One region of the Pseudoalteromonas sp. SR43-7 genome, then DNA from elsewhere that is predicted to be linked to it. Evidence: predicted binding sites of a transcription regulator. Region 1 holds the regulator's gene; each other region holds the start of a gene.
What was found. Region 1 encodes sigma-54, which starts transcription at its own class of promoters, with help from an activator protein. Its sites were predicted from a motif close to GTTGGCACGNNNNTNGNNT; they were not measured.
Positions count from the first base shown of each region.

Region 1 (5,519 bases):
AATTTTTACATTGGGATGTGTCATTGCAAAACTTTCACCGATAGTTTGCGCTAAATACACAGAACGATGTTGCCCGCCTGTACACCCAATAGCAATGGTTAAATAACTGCGGTTATTTCGTTCTAAATGCGGTAACCACGTTTGTACAAATGTTTGAATTTGCCATGTGAATTTTTGCACTATGCTGTGATTAGCTAAATAGTCTTTAACCGGTTGATCTAACCCATTTAAAGCCTTTAACTCTGGTTCCCAGTGTGGATTTGGTAAAAAGCGTGCATCAAATACGTAGTCTGCTTCTTTTGGTATACCGTGTTTATAACCAAATGATTCAAATGTGACAATCAGTTGCTTATCTTTTTTACCTAAAATCTTTTCACGAATAGATTCAGCGAGTTGATGAACACTTAAATCAGTCGTATCTATCATAAAGTCGGCGCGAGTGGTTAATACATCAAGTAATTCTTTTTCTTTTTTGATGGCTAAATCAAGCGGCAATGAGTCTATTGATAGTGGGTGTAATCTGCGTGTTTCAGAAAAGCGTTTGATCAATGTCTGATCGTCGCTATCTAAATAAAATAACGTAGGGTTTGCAAAGCCTGGTAAGTATTCAAGAATATCGTTAAATTCATCTTGTTCTTTAGGGATGTTGCGCACATCTATGCTAACAGCAATTTTATCGTAGCTATCAGACACACTGCGAACTAATGAAGGTAGTAGGTTTACTGGAATATTATCAACGCAATAATAACCTAAATCTTCTACAACGCGCAAAGCAACCGACTTTCCAGAACCAGAACGGCCGCTTATGATAATTAACTCCATTTAACACCCTTTATAAAACTATGATTGTTCGACAATAACTTGGTAAAGCTCAGTATCAGATTTTGCACTGCGTAACTGTTTACAAAAATCTTTGTTGTTTAGTTTATCAGCAATGGTTGCTAGAGTCTTTAAGTGCTGCTGGTTATCGCCATCTGGTACGATGAGTGCGACAAAAATATCAACAGGGCGGTTATCGATTGCATCAAAGTTTATTGGAGTTTCGCTAACGAGCACTAAAGCCAAAGGCTCTTCTGCACCGCTCATTCTTCCATGAGGAATAGCAATGCCACGCCCTATACCTGTACTACCTAATTTCTCTCTGCTCATTAAAGCATTAAGAATATCTTGTTGCGGTAAATACGGAAGTTTGTCGTGAGCAAGTTCGCTAATGAACTCTAAAATTCTTTTTTTGCTATTAAAAAGGACCGCAGCTTTGCTGCAGTCCTGGCATATAAGTGAACTTAATTTCATCATATTAGTGGCGAGCAAGCTTCTCTTTGTGTTTGATTACTTGGCGATCGAGCTTGTCGATCAACGAGTCAATAGCGGCATACATATCTTGATGTTCTGTAGAGGCAAATAGCTCAGCACCGCTTACGTGTATTGTGGCTTCTGCTTTTTGATTTAATTTTTCTACATCGAGAATGACATGAACATTATTAATATGATCAGAGTGTCTTTCAAGCTTCGCAAATTTAGTATTAATATAGTCTCTTAGTGAATCGGTTAATTCTACGTGACGACCAGTTAAGTTTAGTTGCATAAGCATTACCCTCTTAGTTTAGCGTCTTAAATCAGACTTTTACGCTGATTTGACGGTGGAATAGCAAGAGATTCGCGGTATTTTGCGATTGTACGTCTCGCTACTTTAATTCCTTGCTCAGCCAATATATCCGCTATTTTGCTATCACTCAATGGTTTTGCTGAGTTTTCTGCTGCGATTAATTTTCGGATAAGCGCACGTATTGCTGTAGATGAACATTCACCACCGTTTTCAGTACTTACATGGCTTGAGAAAAAGTATTTAAGCTCAAATATACCACGGGGTGTATGCATGTACTTTTGAGTAGTCACGCGCGAAATTGTCGATTCGTGCATTTCTACCATTTCAGCGACATCATTTAAAACCATTGGTTTCATGGCTTCAGGACCATGTTCAAAAAAGCCTTGTTGTTGCTTAACAATACAATTAGTAACTTTTAATAGCGTGTCGTTTCTACTTTCTAAGCTTTTAATAAACCACTTAGCTTCTTGTAAATGTGAGCGAATAAACTGGCTGTCGCCACTTGATTTTACAGTGCGAGACATTGCCGCGTATTGGCTATTAACACGAATTTTAGGCATGCTATCTGGGTTTAATTCGACAACCCAGCGGCCTTTAATTTTTTTAACTGACACATCAGGAATAACATACTCAGATTCTTCCCTTACAATAGTATCAGCAGGTTTTGGGTTGAGAGTATGTATTAGTGTCATTACTTCTTTAAGCTCTTCTTCTTTAAGCTTAGTTTTTTTCATTAATGTACGATAGTCGCGAGCTGCTAATAGATCAATATGCTCGGTTAAAATCATTTTCGTTTCATTAATGTAAGGTGTTTCTTTATCAAATTGATTAAGCTGAATACACAAACACTCTTGTAAACTACGTGCAGCAATACCAACAGGATCAAACAGTTGGATGCGTTTTAATACCGCTTCAATTTCATCAAGTTCAACTTCGTTATCATCTTCGTTTTCTTGATTAAAGCTTTCTAAAATTTCTTCGCAACTGAGAGTTAAAATACCTGAATCATCGACGGCCTCTACAATCGCAATAGCGATGGCTTCATCGGTAGGGCTAAATGGCGTTAGTTGTAATTGCCACATTAAATACTCATGGAGCGTTTCAGTAGAGGCGCCTTGGTATATTGATTCGTCTTCAGGCATTGGACCTGATGATGCTGCAGGAGCGGCACTCATGTACTCATCCCAACTAACATCCATAGCCATGTCGTCACTTAGCGTGTCTTTTGCAAGTGCTTCACCAGTATCTTGTTCATATTCGCTCGGAGCATCATCAGCAGATGCGCTAACAGTTATGTCATCGGTATCAGCTTTTTGCTCGTTTTTACCAGCAGCGTCTTCAGAATAGTCTGCCTCTTCAACCTCTAAAAGTGGATTACTGTCGAGAGCTTCTTGTATTTCTTGCTGGAGATCCAATGTACTGAGTTGCAACAAACGAATAGCTTGTTGCAACTGTGGAGTCATTGTAAGTTGCTGGCCCATGCGCAGCTGTAGTGATTGCCTCATGTATCTCTAACAATCCTTTTATGTTGTTATAATTAATACTAGCAGATGCTTAAAGACATGGCGTAAATGTTACAGCCTAAATTGCTCGCCTAAGTAAACATCGCGTACAGTTTTATCATTTAATACGTGTTCTGGAGTACCTGATGCAATCAGCTCCCCATGAGAAACAATGTAGGCTTTTTCACAAACATCAAGGGTCTCTCTTACGTTATGGTCGGTAATTAATACACCAATCCCACGATTTTTAAGATGTTCTATTATTTTCTTTATATCTAATACCGAAATAGGGTCAACACCGGCAAACGGTTCATCCAGTAGTATAAATTTAGGATCTGCTGCCAGCGCTCGTGCTATTTCTACACGACGACGTTCTCCACCCGATAATGCCATACCTTGGCTATCACGAATGTGTTGTATGCTAAATTCATCTAATAAGTTATTGAGCGTGTCTTCTCTGGCTTGTTTATTTAGTTCTTTGCGCGTTTCTAAAATGGCCATTAAGTTTTGATAAACAGTCAGCTTTCTAAAAATTGATGACTCTTGCGGTAAGTAGCCTATGCCTAATCTAGCACGACTATGCATAGGTAAAAGAGTAATATCGTTATCATCAATAGATATTTTACCTTTGTCGCTAGGAACAAGCCCTACAATCATATAAAAAGTCGTTGTTTTACCAGCACCGTTAGGGCCAAGTAAGCCAACTATACTGCCAGCTTGTACTTCAAGGCCGACGTTTTTTACAACTTCACGACCTTTATAGCTTTTTGCCAATAGTTCTGCTTTTAATGTGCTCATGGTTGACCTTTATCGCCTTTTTTACTTTTTTTAGTTTCGATCGGTACTAAAATTGTGTGAACGCGGTCAGTTGAGTTTTCATCTTTTTCGGCACTGATGAGCTGCTGCTCTATGTCGTAGGTAATGCTTTTAGCATTTATTTTTTGTCCGGCTTGCGATACTTGTGCATTACCAACAAGCGTTAAAAAACGCTTAGATACATCATAACGTACTTCGTCAGCACTGGCGCTCATAGTCGTGCCGTCTGATTGCTTTTCTTCAAAGTGCGCAGGGCTACCTGTGGCAATTAATAATTGTTTATTATCACCAAGTTCATCACGTTTGTGCACTTCGAGGCGATCGGCTGTAATGCGGCGATTACCGTGAATAATCTCAACGTTTTTCTCAAAAATCCCGACATTAGCTTTTAATTGACCTTCTTGCTTGTCGGCACTTATTGAAATTTGATTGGCAGCAGGTTGCGTGTTTTGTTCTGCAGCACTACTATTAAACGCTAGTATAAGTGTAGGAATTATAAGTGATTTTAATATTTTATTGGTCATAATATATGGTTCGCGTATGGTTAATTAGTTTTATCACTTCGGTTTTTAAGTCGGCTTCTAGGCCTTTACCGGTGATTTTTAAATTGGGTCCAGTGATAATGACGGGTTGCTCCGAACGCATTGTTAATAACTTTATATCAACCTGAATATTATCAGCATTGATTTTGTCTATCATGGCGTTATCGGTTAAATTTTTGGCAACCACATTACCTTCTAAAATTAATTGTTTATCTTCGTATAATGTTGCTTCGTCTGCATTTATTTGCCACGTTTGTTGTTCGTTATATAAAGTAAAAATGGGTTTTTCGAAAAACGTGAAACCTAATTGCTGGTATAGCTCCATTTTAGCCGCAGTGACTTTGTGGCTAATTTTACCTTGCTCATCATAGGCTGTCTGTTTGAGCTCAATAGCTATGTAATCAGGCTTAGCAACAACTTCAGGCTCAGCCTGAGGCACAATATTTGTTTGTGTAAAATAAGGGTACCAAAGCCAAACCATACAGCTAATGAATAAAACGCTTAATATTATGCGCGCTGCATTCATGAACTAGTGCCTTGTGTAGTCAATGCTTTACCATTTTCAAGCATGAGCAAATCGGTGAGTTCTCTCACTGCACCAAAACCACCAGGCATTTGCGTTACATAATGTGACAAACGCTTAATAAGTGGGTGGGCATCATTTACTGCAACGGCAAAGCCTACTAACTCCATAACAGGCATGTCAGGACCGTCATCACCAATATAAGCAATTTGTTCATCGCTAAGGTTGAGTTTATCTTTTAATTCTTGATAGGCAATGAGCTTATTTTCTTGGCCTTGATAAATATGCTGTACGGTTAAGCTGCTCATACGTTGTTGTACTATCTGTGAATGACGACCAGTAATAACAGCTACTTCAAAGCCACTGTTTATAAGTGCTTTAATGCCAAAACCATCTTTTGTATTAAATGCTTTTAGCTCTTCACCTTGATTGCCAAGGTAAATACGGCCATCAGAAAATACACCATCAATATCGCATATAAGTAGTTTTACTTTTTTAGCGCGTGCTTTTGCATCATCGCTCAGCGGTTG
Region 1 is NZ_JACJDY010000002.1:86,336-91,854, reverse strand. It holds gene rapZ (RNase adapter RapZ) at 1-822, opposite strand, end outside; gene ptsN (PTS IIA-like nitrogen regulatory protein PtsN) at 841-1,293, opposite strand; gene hpf (ribosome hibernation promoting factor) at 1,298-1,585, opposite strand; gene H5087_RS01740 (RNA polymerase factor sigma-54) at 1,612-3,111, opposite strand; gene lptB (LPS export ABC transporter ATP-binding protein) at 3,181-3,906, opposite strand; gene lptA (lipopolysaccharide transport periplasmic protein LptA) at 3,903-4,448, opposite strand; gene lptC (LPS export ABC transporter periplasmic protein LptC) at 4,438-4,992, opposite strand; gene kdsC (3-deoxy-manno-octulosonate-8-phosphatase KdsC) at 4,989-5,519, opposite strand, start outside.

Region 2 (5,519 bases), on a different contig from region 1:
ATCAACAAAAGTTACAACAAAAACAGTACAAAAATAATAATCAAGATGAAAAAGATCAGCCCTTAGAGCGCGAACAGCTAGAACAAATGGCGCAACAATTGCAGGATTTTATGGGTGAAATGAACCGAAGCTTGCAATTTAAAGTGGATGAAGATTCAGGACGTGATGTCATTAAAGTGCTCGATAAAAACAGCGGCGAAGTAATTAAACAATATCCTTCTGAGGAAGTATTAAGCCTAGTTTCTAAACTGTCTGAATCTGCCGGTATTTTGATCGACCAAACAGTTTAGTAAGTGATTAATATTGCTATTTTAAGTTAGTTTATTTTTAAGTATTCAAGAGGTGAAGCATGGCTATTTCGTTTACAGGGTTAGGTTCTGGGTTAGCAGTTTCGGATATTGTTGATGCACTCGTTAATGCTGAACAAGCACCTGCTGAATCTCGCTTAAATACTACTGAAAGTAAATTAACTACGGATATTTCAGCTGTTGGGGCATTAAAATCTGCACTTGAAAAAGTACAAACCTCAATGGAAGCATTGGGCGATAGTGATAACTACCAAAAGCGAACTGCATCTGGCAATGATGATTTTATATCTATTAGCTCAGATAAAGATGCTCAGCCAGGCAGCTACAATGTAAAAGTAGACGCATTAGCACAGGCTCATAAGTTATCTTCCCCTGCATTTGCCGCTGACGAGGCAATTGGTGCTGGCGTAATTACAATTGGCTCTGGTGCAAATAGTTTCTCTACTGTTTTATCGGCTACAAATACGTTAGAAGATTTACGAGACCAAATTAATAACGGCCCTTTTACTGGCAGTGATAGTAATGATTCTGTTGTTGCGACTATAATAACCAGTGATACCGGTCAGCATTTAGTACTTACAAGTAAAGAAACTGGCGAAGACAACGCAATAACAATTACCGTACAAGACGATGACGGTAATAATACTGATACAGGCGGGTTATCTCGATTGGCTTATGATGTATCAGACGCAGACCCTGCTAATCATACAACTAACCTGACTGAAGTAAATGCTGCACAAAATGCACAAATAACGATTGATGGCACGTTGACAGTATCAAGCAATACTAATGAATTTAGTAACGTGATTGATGGCGTGGATATTACTGCTAAAAAGTTGCATGCCACTGACGACGACTTAAGTGATATATCGGTTACCGAAAACAACACTAATATTAAAACAGGTTTAAATGGGTTTATTGCTAGTTACAATGAATTGTTAGAGCTGAGCAATAATTTAGGTGCATCAGGTGAAGGCGGTGTTGGAGTAATGGCTGGTGACTCATTACTTCGTGGTGTTATGTCAAAGCTTCGAAGTGAAATAACGGAATCAGTTGATTTAGGCGATGGTAATTCGTTATCACTTTCGCAATTAGGTGTCGAAACAGATCGCTACGGTGTTTTAACGCTAAATACAGAAACACTCGATGAGCAAATAGATGCAGATGTAAATTTAGTGCAGCAGTTTTTTGTAGGTGATGACGATGATGGTTTTGCGCAGTCTTTTGATGAGCTAATGAGCTTTTATACAGATTCCGATGGTATTATTCAAAACCGAATTGATAGTAAAACAAATCAACTCGATGACATAGATGATCAGCGCGTGAGCCTTGCTAGTAAAATGGAATCACTATCCTCTCGATTATACGCTCAGTATAATGCGATGGATTTACTTGTCGCGAGCCTCAATAACACCAGCAGTTATGTTCAAGCTCAATTAGAGAATATGCCAGGCGTAGTACGAGATAACTCTTAGTAGATAAGTATGATACTAAATTAATAGCTAAATTAAGAAAACACAAAAAAACCGTTATTTAAAACGGTTTTTTTGTGTTTTCTATTTGAGTAGATTTTAGCGACTTGCTTTATAAGCTTTAATCGCCTTACCTGATTTTTTATGTTTAATAATAGCTTTAGATGATTCGTTTTTTGCACCATTCGCTTTTACTAAAATAGTATTGATACGAAGCTGAATTAATTCTAATTCCTCCGCACTTGGGCCGTCGCTGCTTTCGCACCATTGCTTTAGTTCAACATTTAAAGTGTCTAAAAGAGGCTGAGCTTCATCTGCATTATCATCATTTACTAAGACTTCAATTTTACTAAGCAACGTTTGTATGAGCTCAGAGCTGTTTATTAGTTGCTCTGAAGATGTTGGCGAGTCCATAATTGAAATTAAACCGCAGGGCTGCGTTGATCTAGCGGGATGTTATCCCAACCTTCTTTAATTTCTTTAACAATACTTGATACTTCCACAATTGCTTCAATATCGTTGTTTATGTTCGCTTGCGTTAAACGGCGTTGGCAGTAATCGTAAAGTGCCAATAAATTGTTCGAAATACTAGGGTCTTGCTCTACTTCTAAATTAAGTGCGTCTTGCAGTGCACCAAATAATAAAACACAGGCTGAAATGTTTTCACCTTTTTTTTGTATTTCTTTGCGCTCAATAAACCCTTTTGTTGCTGCTAAGCGACCGATAATATTACTGAATATAAGGTTTATTTGTTCGTAAGGGGCCATTTCGGCAATGCTGCTAGCACGAACTTGACCGTATTTTTTTACTGAGACATGAGCCATGGGATGATCCTAAAATTTAAAACAATAAAATTATGTGAAAGTTGATGTAAAAACTTACATAAAAATTTAATAAAGCTTTTATACTTTTACAAGAACAAAGCAATATTAATGCCAAGCATTTTCACTTATTTATATATCGGCATTAGTAACTTCAACTTAAATTTATAATTGAGTTTATTTACTAACAATAGCATTTTTATAGCCGAGTAAATTAATTTTTAGAGCTAAGTTATAGCTAGGTAATAACTAAGTTAAAACTATAACCCATACTTAATGATTAACTATTAAGTATGATTGACTTAACTAGCCCGCCTGTTTTTTGGCGTTTATGTCAAAAAACTGCCGCTATCACTTGCATCCATGCTGAACTGGCTTACAATTTAACTAATTATACAAATTAGTGAAAGTACGGCTCGCTAAATATGATCTTGATTTTAGATAATAATAACAACCGCGCAATAGGATTAAATGCTTCACTTGGCTTTATTGGTGAAGCTGTACAACTATTAAGCGAAGACTGCTTTGAACAAGAATGCAAAAAATATCAGCAGCAAGAATGCATGATTATTTTAGGAGCGTTGCAATCACTTGACCACGAAAGCTTAATTAAACGCTATCCAACATTACCGTTTTTATTAATTGGCGAAACGCTAAAACCACTATTAAGTATAGCTAATGTGGTGGGGCTTATTTGCGAGCCATTTAATCACGAAGTGACAACGCAGTTACTTCACGATTGCCAGCAGTATCAGCGCATGTTGCCAAATGAGCATAAGCATTCTAAACCACATAAAACTTTTGACGGACTTGTTGGTGAAACAGAGGCCGTAAAAGATGTTCGCTTTTTAATTGAACAAGTGGCAAAAACCGATGCTAATGTTTTAATTTTAGGCGAGTCAGGCACAGGTAAAGAAGTGGTTGCCCGTAATGTACACCTGCTTTCAAAGCGCATTAATGGACCGTTTGTACCTGTAAACTGTGGTGCTATTCCGGCAGAGCTGCTCGAAAGTGAACTATTTGGCCACGAAAAAGGCGCGTTTACTGGTGCTATATCGGCTCGTAAAGGGCGCTTTGAACTAGCTCAAGGCGGGACGCTATTTTTAGATGAAATAGGCGATATGCCACTGCAAATGCAAGTTAAGTTGCTGCGAGTATTGCAAGAACGCAGCTACGAACGTGTTGGTGGTACAAAGGCAATCCAAGCTGATGTACGCGTTATTGCGGCCACGCATCGTAATCTTGAAACAATGATTGAAGAGGGTAGTTTTAGGGAAGATTTATATTACCGTTTAAATGTATTCCCTATCGAAAACCCATCGCTGAGTGAACGAGCTGATGATATTCCGCTGCTTTTAAAAGAGTTAATGCGCCGTGTTAACGACCAGACTGGTTCTACCGCTAAGTTTACAGAGCGCGCAGTTGAGAGCTTAAAAGAACATGCTTGGCCTGGTAATATTCGTGAGCTTGCTAATTTGGTGGAGCGTATGGTTATTATGTTCCCTGACAAAGTGGTTGATATTCCTGATTTACCTAACAAATATCGTTACATTGAAGTTGAAGCCTACGAGCCAGAATACCCTGAAGAGTTAATGGAAAAAGATGCCTTTAACGACATATTTAGCACCGGTTTTAGCGATTACGAAAGTGAGCCTGACGCTGAGTTTAGCCAAACGGGTAGTGGGCTATTGCCTGATGATGGTATTGAACTTAAAGATTATTTAGCAGAACTTGAAATAGGCTTAATAACCCAAGCGTTAGAGCGCTATGATTACGTTGTAGCGCGTGCTGCGGAGATATTAGGGGTTCGCAGAACAACACTCGTTGAGAAAATGAAAAAGTATAATCTTTCAAGAGATTAGAAATACGAAAATGGTGAAATACTTTTCGTTATTTATTATTCATTTGTGATCAATCACTTTACGGGCTTTGCCCGTCACGCAAGCAAGCTTGGCGTCTACAAGATAAACACAAACTTAAACCTCGGCGGTAGACGCTGAGCTTGCTCGTGTGAAAAGCGAAGCTTTTAATCACTTAAATAAAACGTTATTTCACAAAGAGAAAAACGAAGGTAAATGAGAAACCATAGTCAACTTACGCTTTACTTCTCTAAAGCGCAGCGTCTCTTAACCTCTTTGTGAACTAATCACTTTTATGGTTATAAATCACTTACTCACTAAAAGTCTTAATAATTTCTTCTTTTCTAAAACAATCATTACTGTGATCGTTAACCATACCGCAGGCCTGCATATGAGCGTAAACCGTTGTAGGGCCTAAAAACTTAAAACCCCGTTTTTTTAAATCTTTAGCAAATGCTGTTGATGCCTCTGTAATTGCTGGGTAGTCCTCAGCGTTATTTAAATTACTTATAATCGGTTTATTATCGACAAACTGCCATTGGTAGTTACTAAAACTTCCAAATTCTTTTTGTATTTCTACAAAGCACTTTGCGTTGTTAACAGTTGCCGCAATTTTTAAGCGATTGCGCACAACCCCTTCATCAAGCATTAGTCTCTCAACGTCATCTTGTGTGAATTGTGCCACTTTATCTACATCAAAATTAGCAAATGCTTTTTTGTAACCGCTACGCTTTTTTAAAATTGTGTACCAGCTTAAGCCGGCTTGCGCTGATTCAAGAGTGATAAATTCAAACAGCTTTGTATCATCATAAAGAGGGACGCCCCATTCTTCATCATGGTAAATAACGTAGTCGGGTTTAGTGGTGTCGAGCCACGGGCAACGGCACTTTTTTTGCTCACTCATTATTATTCCTTTTTGTGTGCGTCATTTTTATGTCGCTCAAATTATTGATGTAACTTAATGATAAGTATGTAAATAAATTTTGGTATAAATCGTGCATTTAGACATGTATCTACATCAATTCGAGATTTGATTATGGCCCTTGCTAGCGTGCTAAA
Region 2 is NZ_JACJDY010000016.1:18,367-23,885, forward strand. It holds gene H5087_RS12925 (flagellar protein FlaG) at 1-290, shown strand, start outside; gene fliD (flagellar filament capping protein FliD) at 350-1,783, shown strand; gene H5087_RS12935 (hypothetical protein) at 1,880-2,194, opposite strand; gene fliS (flagellar export chaperone FliS) at 2,203-2,604, opposite strand; gene H5087_RS12945 (sigma-54-dependent Fis family transcriptional regulator) at 3,027-4,463, shown strand; gene H5087_RS12950 (DNA-3-methyladenine glycosylase I) at 4,771-5,364, opposite strand; gene H5087_RS12955 (PAS domain-containing sensor histidine kinase) at 5,497-5,519, shown strand, end outside.
Region 2: a site for sigma-54 is predicted at 2,702-2,720, ahead of fliS (flagellar export chaperone FliS). Genes of this name have one in related genera too.

Region 3 (5,519 bases), on a different contig from region 1:
CTATGCCGTAATGGTTTTGTAACTACTTTAAAAAACCGCTCATTGAGCGGTTTTTTATTGCCTGTAATATATTTATGCTCACGATTGTTTTAGCTTTACTGTGCAAGTATGAATAAACAGTGCTAACTTTGTAGAGCACGCCATGAGTGTAACGTCGTACTATGTATTTAAGATAAGTATGAATAGCGCGGTTATTAATAAGTACAGTTACATAATATCGTCATCTTTTATTTAGGCGCTGGAAGCTGTTTAGCTTAAATAACGCGATAATTTAAACTATCAATAATAACTGTTAAAACTACCGATAATAACTAGGGTGATAATTATGTTGCCATTAAAGTATTTGATTAACGTAGTAAGTTTGTTTGTATGCAGCGCTTTAGCGAGTGAGGTAAATATCGTAAATGTAGCGCAGGAGCAGCGTGTGCAATATGCTCGTGACGACTACCTTAACGAGCTATTAGAAAAAGCATTGGTAAGCGCACAATACCCTGCAGAGATTAACCCCGTTTTAATTCATCCCCATCAACAACGTACTTTAATAGCACTAGATACAAAAAATTTAGATTTATACTGGAGTATGAGCAGCCCCGAAAGAGAGTCTTTAGCTATTGCGATTAAAATCCCATTATTTAAAGGCTACATAGGTAAAAGGGCACTATTAACAAGTAAGAACAGCATTGCTAGATTTAAAGGTATTACTAGCTTAGAGCAGTTAGGTAGGCTTTCTGCGGTACAAGGTCATGATTGGCCTGATACAAAAATAATGGCGTTTAATGGCCTGCATATAAGGCCGTTTGCAAATTATCAGGCTATGTTTGCCTTAACAAGTGCAGGGCGTATTGATTACTTCCCACGTTCATTTATCGAGGTTAATTCAGAGCTAGCGGCAAATAAACAAAGTAACCTAGTGATAGTACCTAATTTATATATGAGTTATCCAACAGGGTTTTATTATTTTGTATCAAATAGTAAGCCAGAGCTTGCAGTGGCAATTAAAAAAGGGCTTGAGATAATGCAAAAAAATGGCGAGTTTGATGCTTTATTTGATGAATATTTCGCAAAAGATTTAAACTCGTTACCTTATGAAAAAGGTAAAACAGTAGAGTTGAAGCTAGATAACCCTTATTTTTAGGCACAAAAAAAGGAGCCTGGGCTCCTTTCTAGTATGCTATTAATAGCATTTAATTAGCGAAGTAACGACTCAGTTAATACTGGACGAATTTCGCGAATAATTGCTTGAGTCAGTTTTGGTGAACCACAGATAATATTGCCGCTGTGGTTATAGTTATTACCACCGGCGAAATCTACAACCATACCGCCCGCTTCTTTAACCATAAGTTCGCCCGCAGCAGAGTTCCAAGGTTTTAAACCAATTTCAAAAAATCCATCAACACGGCCAGCTGCAACGTATGCCATATCTAAAGCAGAACAACCTGCACGGCGAATATCAGCAGTGTGTACAAATAATGCTTTAAACGCTTCAGTGTATGCATCCATGTGGTTTTTGTTTTTGAAAGGGAAACCAGTAGCAAGTACAGTACCTGCAAGAACCGTAGTTTTGCTAACACGTAGACGTTTGCTGTTTAACTGAGTGCCTTGACCGCGAGATGCAGTGAAAAGCTCACCACGAATTGGATCATAAATAACGGCTTGGTCTAAACGACCTTTAACTTTAAGTGCGATAGAAACCGCGTAATGAGGGATACCTTTGATGAAGTTAGTTGTTCCATCGATAGGATCTACAATCCATTGGTAATCATCATCCTTGCCTTTATGCTCACCTAGTTCTTCACCAACAATTGAGTGAGTAGGGTAAGACTGTAAAATAGTGTCACGAATTACGGCTTCGGCTTCTTTATCAATGTTAGTTACTAAGTCGTTAGCGCCTTTTTGTTGCACTTCAACTTTTGATAAATCTTCACTTGCGCGAAGTAAAATTTTGCCTGCGTTGCGCGCAGCGCGAACCGCAATGTTTAACATTGGATGCATGGTATTACCTTTGGGTTGTAAAAGAACGTTTATATATTTCAGCCGGCGTATTTTAGCGACTTTTGACATAAAGTAAACAATAAACCCCAAATACTTATGTTTGTTTTTTATACAAGATTGAAAAGTGTATATATTTTTAAAAAATAATTATCTGCATTTAAATAAATTAATTTTAAATAACACTTTACCTAAAGTTAACTTGAGGTTTTATCTTACTCCTAACTTAACTGATAGGATAACATTATGTATTTAGAGCACGTAAACTTAGTCGCGAGTGATATAGATAGTATGCTTACATTTTATCGCGCTGTATTTCCGCATTGGTCAATCAGAAGTGAGGGCAGAGGTGACTGGCATGGAAAACCAAGACGCTGGGTACACTTTGGAGATGACACGCATTACATTGCGATAAGTGACCATGGTGAAGGTGAAAACAGAAACTTATCGGGCCATCAAATTGGTTTTGCACACTTTGCTTATGTAACTAATAATTTAAGTGCAGTAGTAATGCGCTTAAATAAAGTGGGTTTTACTCTAAGCAAGCAAGGTAGCGAGAATCCTTTCAGAAAGAATGTCTACTTTATTGATCCTGCAGGGTTTGAAGTTGAGTTTGTAGAATACCTAAGTGACATACCAAGCGAGCGCAATAACGATCTATAATAAAATACCAAGCAGCACGTTAAAGTGCTGCTACTCAATTATAGTGAGCGGTTATTGTTACCCGTGCCAAACTGGGTTTTTAGCTCATTTGCAAAGCTTATAAATTTTTCTTTAATTGTGCGCTTTATTTTCACTTCAACCGAGCCCATAACTGCCTTTCCTTCAATATGAATTGTAGGGCCTTGGCGTTTGTTAAGCGACACAGATTTATTTTCAAGGCTACTTAAAATACAAAACATTTTAGACACTACATTGACATGCTCTGGTACGTAAATTTCATCGCTACCAAAAATACAGTTAACGTGAATAGTCACATTTTGATGCGCAAAAATGGCATCAGTAAAATCAAGCACCACCGATCCCATAAAGTTACTCAAATATATATTTTTTGGCACAACCCACTGACCACTTCGCTCGTTAGATCCTAAAATACTGCGCAATGTAAAATCATCATCACTGTTTTGCTGTGCACTATAATGTGGCGTAAATTGCGATTGTTTTTCTGCTTTATATTGCTGATCGGTATTAAGTGTTAAGTCTTCTACTAAGGCTAGCAGAGCTTCGTTATTAGGTGCATCCATCGCATTATCTAAACGTCTTTCGAATGCATCAACAGAAATAACACCATGACTGTAATTATAAATTAATTGATCAATCACTTGTTCGCGTACTTGCTCTATTGGGCGGTCTTCAACTTTTACAGACATGAGTTATTCCTTATTATATTTACTATTGATACTGCTCTTGTAGTTAGGCTGCAAACCGCGTACCAAATATAATTTCATTAATTATCAATTGGTTATTTTTTAACGGTGTTTTTTGTTTTGTTATATTAACGATAGATTAACCAAAAGAGCAATTATCTAGCTATTTTCACTATTTGAGAAAGTTTTACCGAGTAGCCTGTAAATAGTTACACAAACATAGATAAGGTTTTATCTTTTAATTAATTCAAGTCTTTGAATTTTAAGTATAAATAAAGTTGGCCTGAAGCTCGCATTAGTTAAAGTGTCTTTAATCAAAAGGAGAAAGATTATGAAAACATTTAACAAATCTATTATCGCAGCTCTAGTTCTTGGTACTACGGCTATGGGTGCCCAAGCAAACAGCTGGGAAAACGAAAGTAAAGATGCTTGGATTGATGGTAAGGCAGAAACCGTTCTACTTATGAACACTAATCTAAACAACTTTGACATTAACACTGATGTAAAAAATGGCAAGGTAGTACTTACAGGTAAAGTTAATAGCGAACTCGATAAAGAGCTAGCAGAAGAACTTGTACTTAGCCTAGATGGTGTAACTGATGTTGATAACAGCCTTACTGTCGTTAAAAGCATGGACACCGAAGATAAAAGCAACGACATGATGGACGATGATGATAACGACCTAACGGACGCTAAAATCACCACTGTAATCACAACTCGCTTCCTGTTTGACTCAGAAGTAGGTGGTACAGACATTGACGTTGATACCGACAACGGTGTGGTAACTCTGAATGGCTCTGTAGAGTCTGAAGCTGAAAAGCAACTAGCAGTTAAAATTGCTAAAAATGCTGAAGATGTTCGCGACGTAGTTGATAAACTAGCTATTGTTGCTGAATAATACAGTATAGTTAAGGCCCAGTAATACTGGGCTTTAAGTCTTTTCAATGTTTAATTTAAATGGAGTTTGATTATGGATATTATTCGTATAATACTTTCGGTTTTATTACCGCCATTAGGTGTGTTTTTGCAAGTTGGCTTAGGTATGCATTTTTGGTTAAATATTCTATTAACACTGCTAGGTTATTTCCCAGGGTTAATACATGCAATCTACATTATTGCGAAAAAATAATGACAGATTATATATTGTGTAAGCCGACTACTGAGGTTTAGCTAAATACTTTAGTACCGATCGGCTCACAATATTAGTTTTTAAAGAATTTTTAGATAGTTTTTAAATAGTTTTTTAGGTTAAATCCAATTTTTAACGCCCTCCAACCCATTGATTCACTTCCTTAACTCACTCCCAATATTATTTTAAAACTATACTTATTGTTTACTAATAAGCTTTCCAGCTAACAGCCGCGCTCAGATTCTGACTTGATGCCATTTAGGAAATCTTCAACATTAGTGTGTTTATACATCTATAATATACAATCAAATACTTTATTATTTAGTGACAATATTACCTTCACTTCTAGTGTTATCATTAAACTAGGTTTTAGGCATATTGAGGCAGTTAATTGAATATTCGACTTATAATGTCAGGCGTTGTGTCTTTCGTTTTTTATTTTAGTTGGGCCTACTGGGCAAATAGTGCGGCAGACATTGCTAAATCGGTTACGCTTCAAGCTGCATTAGTGCAAGGTTTGTATAGTGGATTTGTAACGCTGTTTTTTACCTTTATTTTAGAAGTGGTCGTCAACAAGTATAAGTTTAGTTATGTAACGCTTGCGTTTGTAACTCCAATTATTTGTATGTTTCATTCTAAAACACCACAAAACGTAGCAATACGACAAAGCTTCAATAATGCAATTAACTCTAGCGCCTCGTATTTAAGTAACAAAAAAATAGCAGGTGTACTTTTTGCGCCTATTATTCCGATTACTGTCCAATCAAGCTTAGTGATTATGGTGAATGTAATTAATCAGACACCTAATTTGGCACTTACAGTAGCCCCAAGCATATTTTTTACAGCCTTGTATGCCTACACATATATGTCAGCTTTGCTTAAAAAGTAGAGGGTTAAATATAAAAGACTATATGGGATGGGTTTTGTTTATAATTTAATACAGTGAATAGCACGGTAAATACCTTACATTTTATGTTTATGCCCACTTAAAAGATTACTATTTAAGCAGTTAGCTTGTTGATTGTTAAAATAAA
Region 3 is NZ_JACJDY010000005.1:143,166-148,684, reverse strand. It holds gene secF (protein translocase subunit SecF) at 1-11, shown strand, start outside; gene H5087_RS05895 (ABC transporter substrate-binding protein) at 326-1,135, shown strand; gene suhB (inositol-1-monophosphatase) at 1,189-1,992, opposite strand; gene H5087_RS05885 (VOC family protein) at 2,236-2,652, shown strand; gene H5087_RS05880 (LiaF domain-containing protein) at 2,691-3,359, opposite strand; gene H5087_RS05875 (BON domain-containing protein) at 3,688-4,254, shown strand; gene H5087_RS05870 (YqaE/Pmp3 family membrane protein) at 4,327-4,485, shown strand; gene H5087_RS05865 (hypothetical protein) at 4,877-5,374, shown strand.
Region 3: a site for sigma-54 is predicted at 3,634-3,652, ahead of H5087_RS05875 (BON domain-containing protein). Genes of this name have one in related genera too.

Region 4 (5,519 bases), on a different contig from region 1:
GGGAATAATGCATAAGTTAATACGTCATCAATTTGATCATCAGCAAGTGTTAAACCTTGCTCTTGTGCTTCTTTTAATAACTCAGCTTCAAGCGTTGCAAGCTCAGGTGCAATGTTATCAGCAGGGCGACAAGTAATAACTTCCGCTCCATCAAGCACGCGCTCTTGTAGCTCTTTATTCATTGGTGCTGGTGTTAAGCCATATTCACCTTTTAATACGCCAGCAGTTTCTTTAGTAATGGTTTTATAACGCTCACCCGTTAGCACATTAAGTACCGCTTGAGTGCCAACAATTTGCGACGTTGGTGTTACTAAAGGTAAAAAGCCAAGATCTTCACGTACACGTGGGATCTCAAGTAAAACCTCATTAAGCTTATCGGCTGCGCCTTGCTCTTTAAGTTGGTTTTCCATGTTTGTAAGCATGCCACCAGGTACTTGAGCTAATAAAATACGCCCATCAACCCCTTTTAAGCTACCTTCAAATGCCGCATATTTTTTACGTACATCTCTAAAGTAAGCAGCAATTTCTTCTAGGTGGTTTAAATCAAGCTCAGTATCACGCTCAGTCCCTTCAACTATCGATACAATAGTTTCAGTTGCAGAATGTCCATAAGTCATACTCATTGATGAAATAGCGGTATCGAGCATATCAATGCCAGCATCAATTGCTTTTTGGTAAGTAGCAGTACTTAAACCTGTTGTAGCGTGGCACTGCATAGCAATTGGAATAGATACAGTTTCTTTAAGTGCTTTAATTAGTTTTTCAGCATCGTACGGCTTTAATAAACCCGCCATATCTTTAATACAAATTGAATGACAACCCATATCTTCAAGCTGCTTTGCAAGAGTTAGCCACATATCAAGTGTATGAACAGGGCTAACTGTGTACGAAATAGTACCTTGAGCGTGAGCGCCTACTTTTACAGCCGCTTTAATAGCTGTTTCTAGATTGCGAACATCGTTCATTGCATCAAATATACGAAATACATCAACGCCATTTTTATGTGCACGTTCTACAAACTTTTCAACTACGTCATCAGCGTAATGGCGGTAACCTAATAAGTTTTGACCGCGTAATAGCATTTGCTGTTTAGTATTAGGCATCGCTTTTTTAAGTGCACGAATACGTTCCCAAGGATCTTCGCCTAAATAACGAATACACGAGTCAAATGTAGCACCGCCCCACGATTCAATAGACCAATAACCCGCATCGTCTAATTTGCTAGCAATCGGTAGCATATCGTCTAGGCGCATACGCGTTGCTAATAATGATTGGTGAGCATCGCGTAATACCAATTCTGTTAATTTTAATTTAGCCATGTGTGTGCCCCTTATTTATTATTTGATTTGTACTGAGCAATGGCAGCACTAATAGCAGCGATGTGCTCATTAGGCACACCTTGAGATTTAAAAGATGGTGATTTAACTAGTGTCGCCACGTCAGGTTCGCTAAAGCGCGTCACCAAATTAGACATAAGCGTTACTGCACCAATTAATATCGACAGAAATACAAACACCCCAACCATGCCAGTAAGCATTAAGTTACCAGCCGTTGTGAGTAGAGCACCTATATCCATTTTTCTCCCCTTGAAACCCATATCGAAAATAAAAAATCGATTTAATTAAATATTTATTCACTGGATAATAACAAAACTAATCGCTTTGTCTACATCTTGTAAATTGGTAAAACCAATTAAACAATAAACAACATAACACTCAATTAATTTACATGCTATAACTCAGCAATCACGCGCTCTACAATACATACAAGAAATAACGACTATAGCTAATAGTTATATGGAAGTTGTTAATTAACTATCAAGCTAAGTAAAAATAAACACTAATTCTTAATATTAAATGCAAAGCCACACACCACTTGTTAATTGGTCTTACCAAAACAAGTCTATTTAGTGAATATTTAGCAGTTATTTGCAACAGTGTGAATAACTTACATAACAAAGCGTAAAAGTTACTAACCAACTAATAACTAGAATAACAGCAAAAAACCATAAGCAATTGATATTTATACAAAATAAACTTTGGCATATAACTGGCATTAGTTATTATGAGCAAATTTGATAACCAAGGAGAAAACAATGTTACGCTGGACAATTACATTTTTAGTTATTGCTTTAATCGCTGCAGTGTTAGGTTTTGGTGGCATCGCAGGTGCCGCAGCTGGTATAGCAAAAATTATATTTTTTATCTTTTTAGTACTTTTAGTGATTTCATTAGTTTCAGGTGCACTACGTGGTAAATCACCCAGGTAGATAAAGCATTCAACTGACAAACACTAAAATTTAATTAATACTTACAAGGAATTACACTATGAACTCTACAACTTTAAAAGCAGCACTAATCGCAGTATTTGCAGGTTTTTTCATGATGGGTTGTGAAGACAACCATGCAGAAGATGCTGGCGAACGTATCGACGAAGCAGTAACTGACGTGCAAAACTCTGTTGAAGATGCATGTGAAAATGTTAAAGAAGGCGTGAACGCTGAAGAAACTAACTGTTAATTCTTCTTGTACCGCTAAAAAAAACGGCTTTCGAGCCGTTTTTTTGTGCCAGTAATAAAATCACTAACTATAAAGCTGCTCATTTAGCAGTTAGCTTGTTAAAATAAAAAAAACGATATTTAAAGCAAGGCAAAATGGCATTCACAACCACCTACACATTAGATAAACCCTACTTTTACGAGTGTTTTGATGAGTCACTCCCTTATAGTAAGCGTGCAAAACCTAAATACTTTTTACTTGTGTTGTTAGTTGCGCTTGGTTTATTTGGCATTTATGTTTTAGACGATCATTACTTAGGATCGTTCATGATCATGTTAGCGGTACTCGAGTGCGTCGCTTTTTACTATCGCAGACCATGGTGGGTAACCAGACAAATGCTCAGCAGAGCATCAGGCTCTGAGGTAACACTTACCTTTGACGAAGAAGGTATTAAATCTTCTAATCATTACAAAAGCTATCAATTAGAATGGCAAAATATAAGCGAAGTAATAGACACCCAGCAAGGTATTATTATTAAAAATAAAAGTGGTATGCAGTACATATCAAAACAAATACTTAATCCTGAAACACTCGCTTTTATAAACAAAAAAGCCACTCAGTGAGTGGCTTTTAGTCTAGTTGAGTTAATTACTCAACTACGTATACGTGTTGATTAAGCATTGCCCGGATTAGGGTTCGACTTTTCAGCTTGTATGCGCATGTAAATCTCTTCACGATGCACTGATACGTCTTTTGGTGCATTAACACCGATTCGAACTTGATTTCCTTTAACACCTAGAACAGTAACTGTTACTTCGTCACCAATCATTAGGGTTTCACCTACTCTACGAGTTAGTATTAGCATTCTCTTGCTCCCATGTTCCAATAAAAATTATAAGATTCCGCTTAAACATACTAATGAAAATTAGACTGAAAAGTAAGTAAAAACTCGCAATCTATCCATTTTCTGTTAAAAATGCCTTGTGTAATGCACGAACAGCCAACTCTAAGTACTTTTCATCTATTAAAACTGAAATTTTAATCTCTGAAGTCGAGACTAAAACCACATTAATATTTTCCTGCGCTAATGCATCAAAAAATAAACTAGCGACACCAGAATGTGATTTCATACCCATGCCAACAGCAGAAACTTTAGCTACTGCTTGCAATCCGCTTATATTTTGAGCACTGAGCTGAGCTTGATCTTCACTCAATAATTCAAGTGCTTGCAGATAATCATTCGAGTGCACAGTAAAAGCATAGTCTATTTTTTCAAAGTTATGATTAACTTGATTAATCATATCTATTTCGATGCCATTTTCGGCAAAAAGTTTCAATATTTTTGAAAGATATTGCGTGCCCGTTGGCACACCTTGTACCTTAATTAAACATTCGTCACGATTAAACGCAATCCCCGATACAACCTTGCTTGGCATATCGTTCTCCTCAAAACTTATTAATGTACCTTCATCGGGATTAAAGCTCGAAAGCACCCTAAGTGGCACATTATGTTTTCCTGCGGCTTCTACTGAGCGAATATGCAAAACTTTCGCCCCTAAACTTGCCAGCTCTAGCATTTCGGCAAAGGTAACTTGGCTCATTCTGCGCGCGTTAGGTTCAACACGAGGATCTGTAGTATATACGCCGTCAACGTCTGTATAGATCTGGCATTCGTCAGCTTTTATAGCCGCTGCTATTTCTACAGCCGATGTATCGGTGCCGCCGCGCCCAAGCGTTGTAATATTGCCCTCAACATCACGCCCCTGAAACCCAGCAATAATAGCAATACGATTATGCTCAAGCTCATGCTTCAAACGCGTAGCAGCAACCTCTGCAATACGAGCTTTACCAAACATGTTATCGGTTAAAATATTGACTTGATCGGCTAATAGGCTCACAGCAGAGTGGCCACGTTTTATAATGGCCATAGCAAGTAGTGATACAGAAACCTGCTCTCCGGTGCTAATAAGTACATCTAGTTCACGGCTACTCGGGCGAGTATCAATTTGTTTGGCGAGATTAATTAAGCGGTTGGTTTCTCCCGACATAGCCGAGAGCACCACAACCACTTGATGTCCTTGTTGTCTGGTTTTTACAACAAGGTCGGCGACCGCTTCAATTCGCTCTATTGAGCCGACCGAAGTGCCACCGAATTTTTGAACAATAAGCGCCACTTAGGCTTAAGTACGCTCAGTTAACCAAGCTGTAACGCTATCTAGTGCAGCAGCAAGGTTTTGTGGCTCACTACCACCGGCTTGTGCCATATCTGGACGACCGCCACCTTTTCCACCTACTTGGCCTGCCATGTGGTTAACTAACTCACCGGCTTTTACTTTGCCTGTTAAGTCTTTAGTTACACCAGCAATTAGGCTTACTTTGTCGCCACTGGCAACACCGAGGGCAATAACACCTGAGCCAATTTTGTTTTTAAGGTCATCAACCATACCGCGCAGTGCTTTAGATTCAGTACCTTCAACATTTGCTACAAGTAGCTTAACGCCGTTAATTTCAACAATCGAATCAAGTAAAGATGCACCCGCTGCACTTGCTAACTTATCGTTAAGTTGCGCAATTTGCTTTTCAAGACCTTTAGACTTTTCAAGTAACGCGGTTACTTTTTCAAGTACCGATGCGCTATCGCCTTTAACTAAAGCAGCTACATCATGTAATTGTTGCTCTTGCTCGCTAACATAAGCAACTGCATCAGCACCAGTTACCGCTTCAATACGGCGAACGCCTGCTGCAATACCGCTTTCAGATACTATTTTGAATAAACCAATATCGCCTGCGCGCTCAACGTGAGTACCACCACAAAGCTCAATAGAGTAGTCGCCAATAGTAACTACACGCACTTCGTCATCATACTTTTCGCCAAACAACGCCATAGCACCTTTCGCTTTAGCATCATCAATAGCCATAAGCTCAGTATTAAGTGCAAAGTTACGACGAATTTCGTCATTAACTACACGCTCAATTTCACGTAGCTCATCTTTAGTAACCGCTTCAAAGTGCGAAAAGTCA
Region 4 is NZ_JACJDY010000006.1:72,404-77,922, reverse strand. It holds gene oadA (sodium-extruding oxaloacetate decarboxylase subunit alpha) at 1-1,319, opposite strand, end outside; gene H5087_RS06590 (OadG family protein) at 1,331-1,576, opposite strand; gene H5087_RS06585 (DUF1328 domain-containing protein) at 2,096-2,269, shown strand; gene H5087_RS06580 (hypothetical protein) at 2,328-2,519, shown strand; gene H5087_RS06575 (YcxB family protein) at 2,654-3,121, shown strand; gene csrA (carbon storage regulator CsrA) at 3,172-3,363, opposite strand; gene H5087_RS06565 (aspartate kinase) at 3,455-4,672, opposite strand; gene alaS (alanine--tRNA ligase) at 4,679-5,519, opposite strand, start outside.
Region 4: a site for sigma-54 is predicted at 2,038-2,056, ahead of H5087_RS06585 (DUF1328 domain-containing protein). Genes of this name have one in related genera too.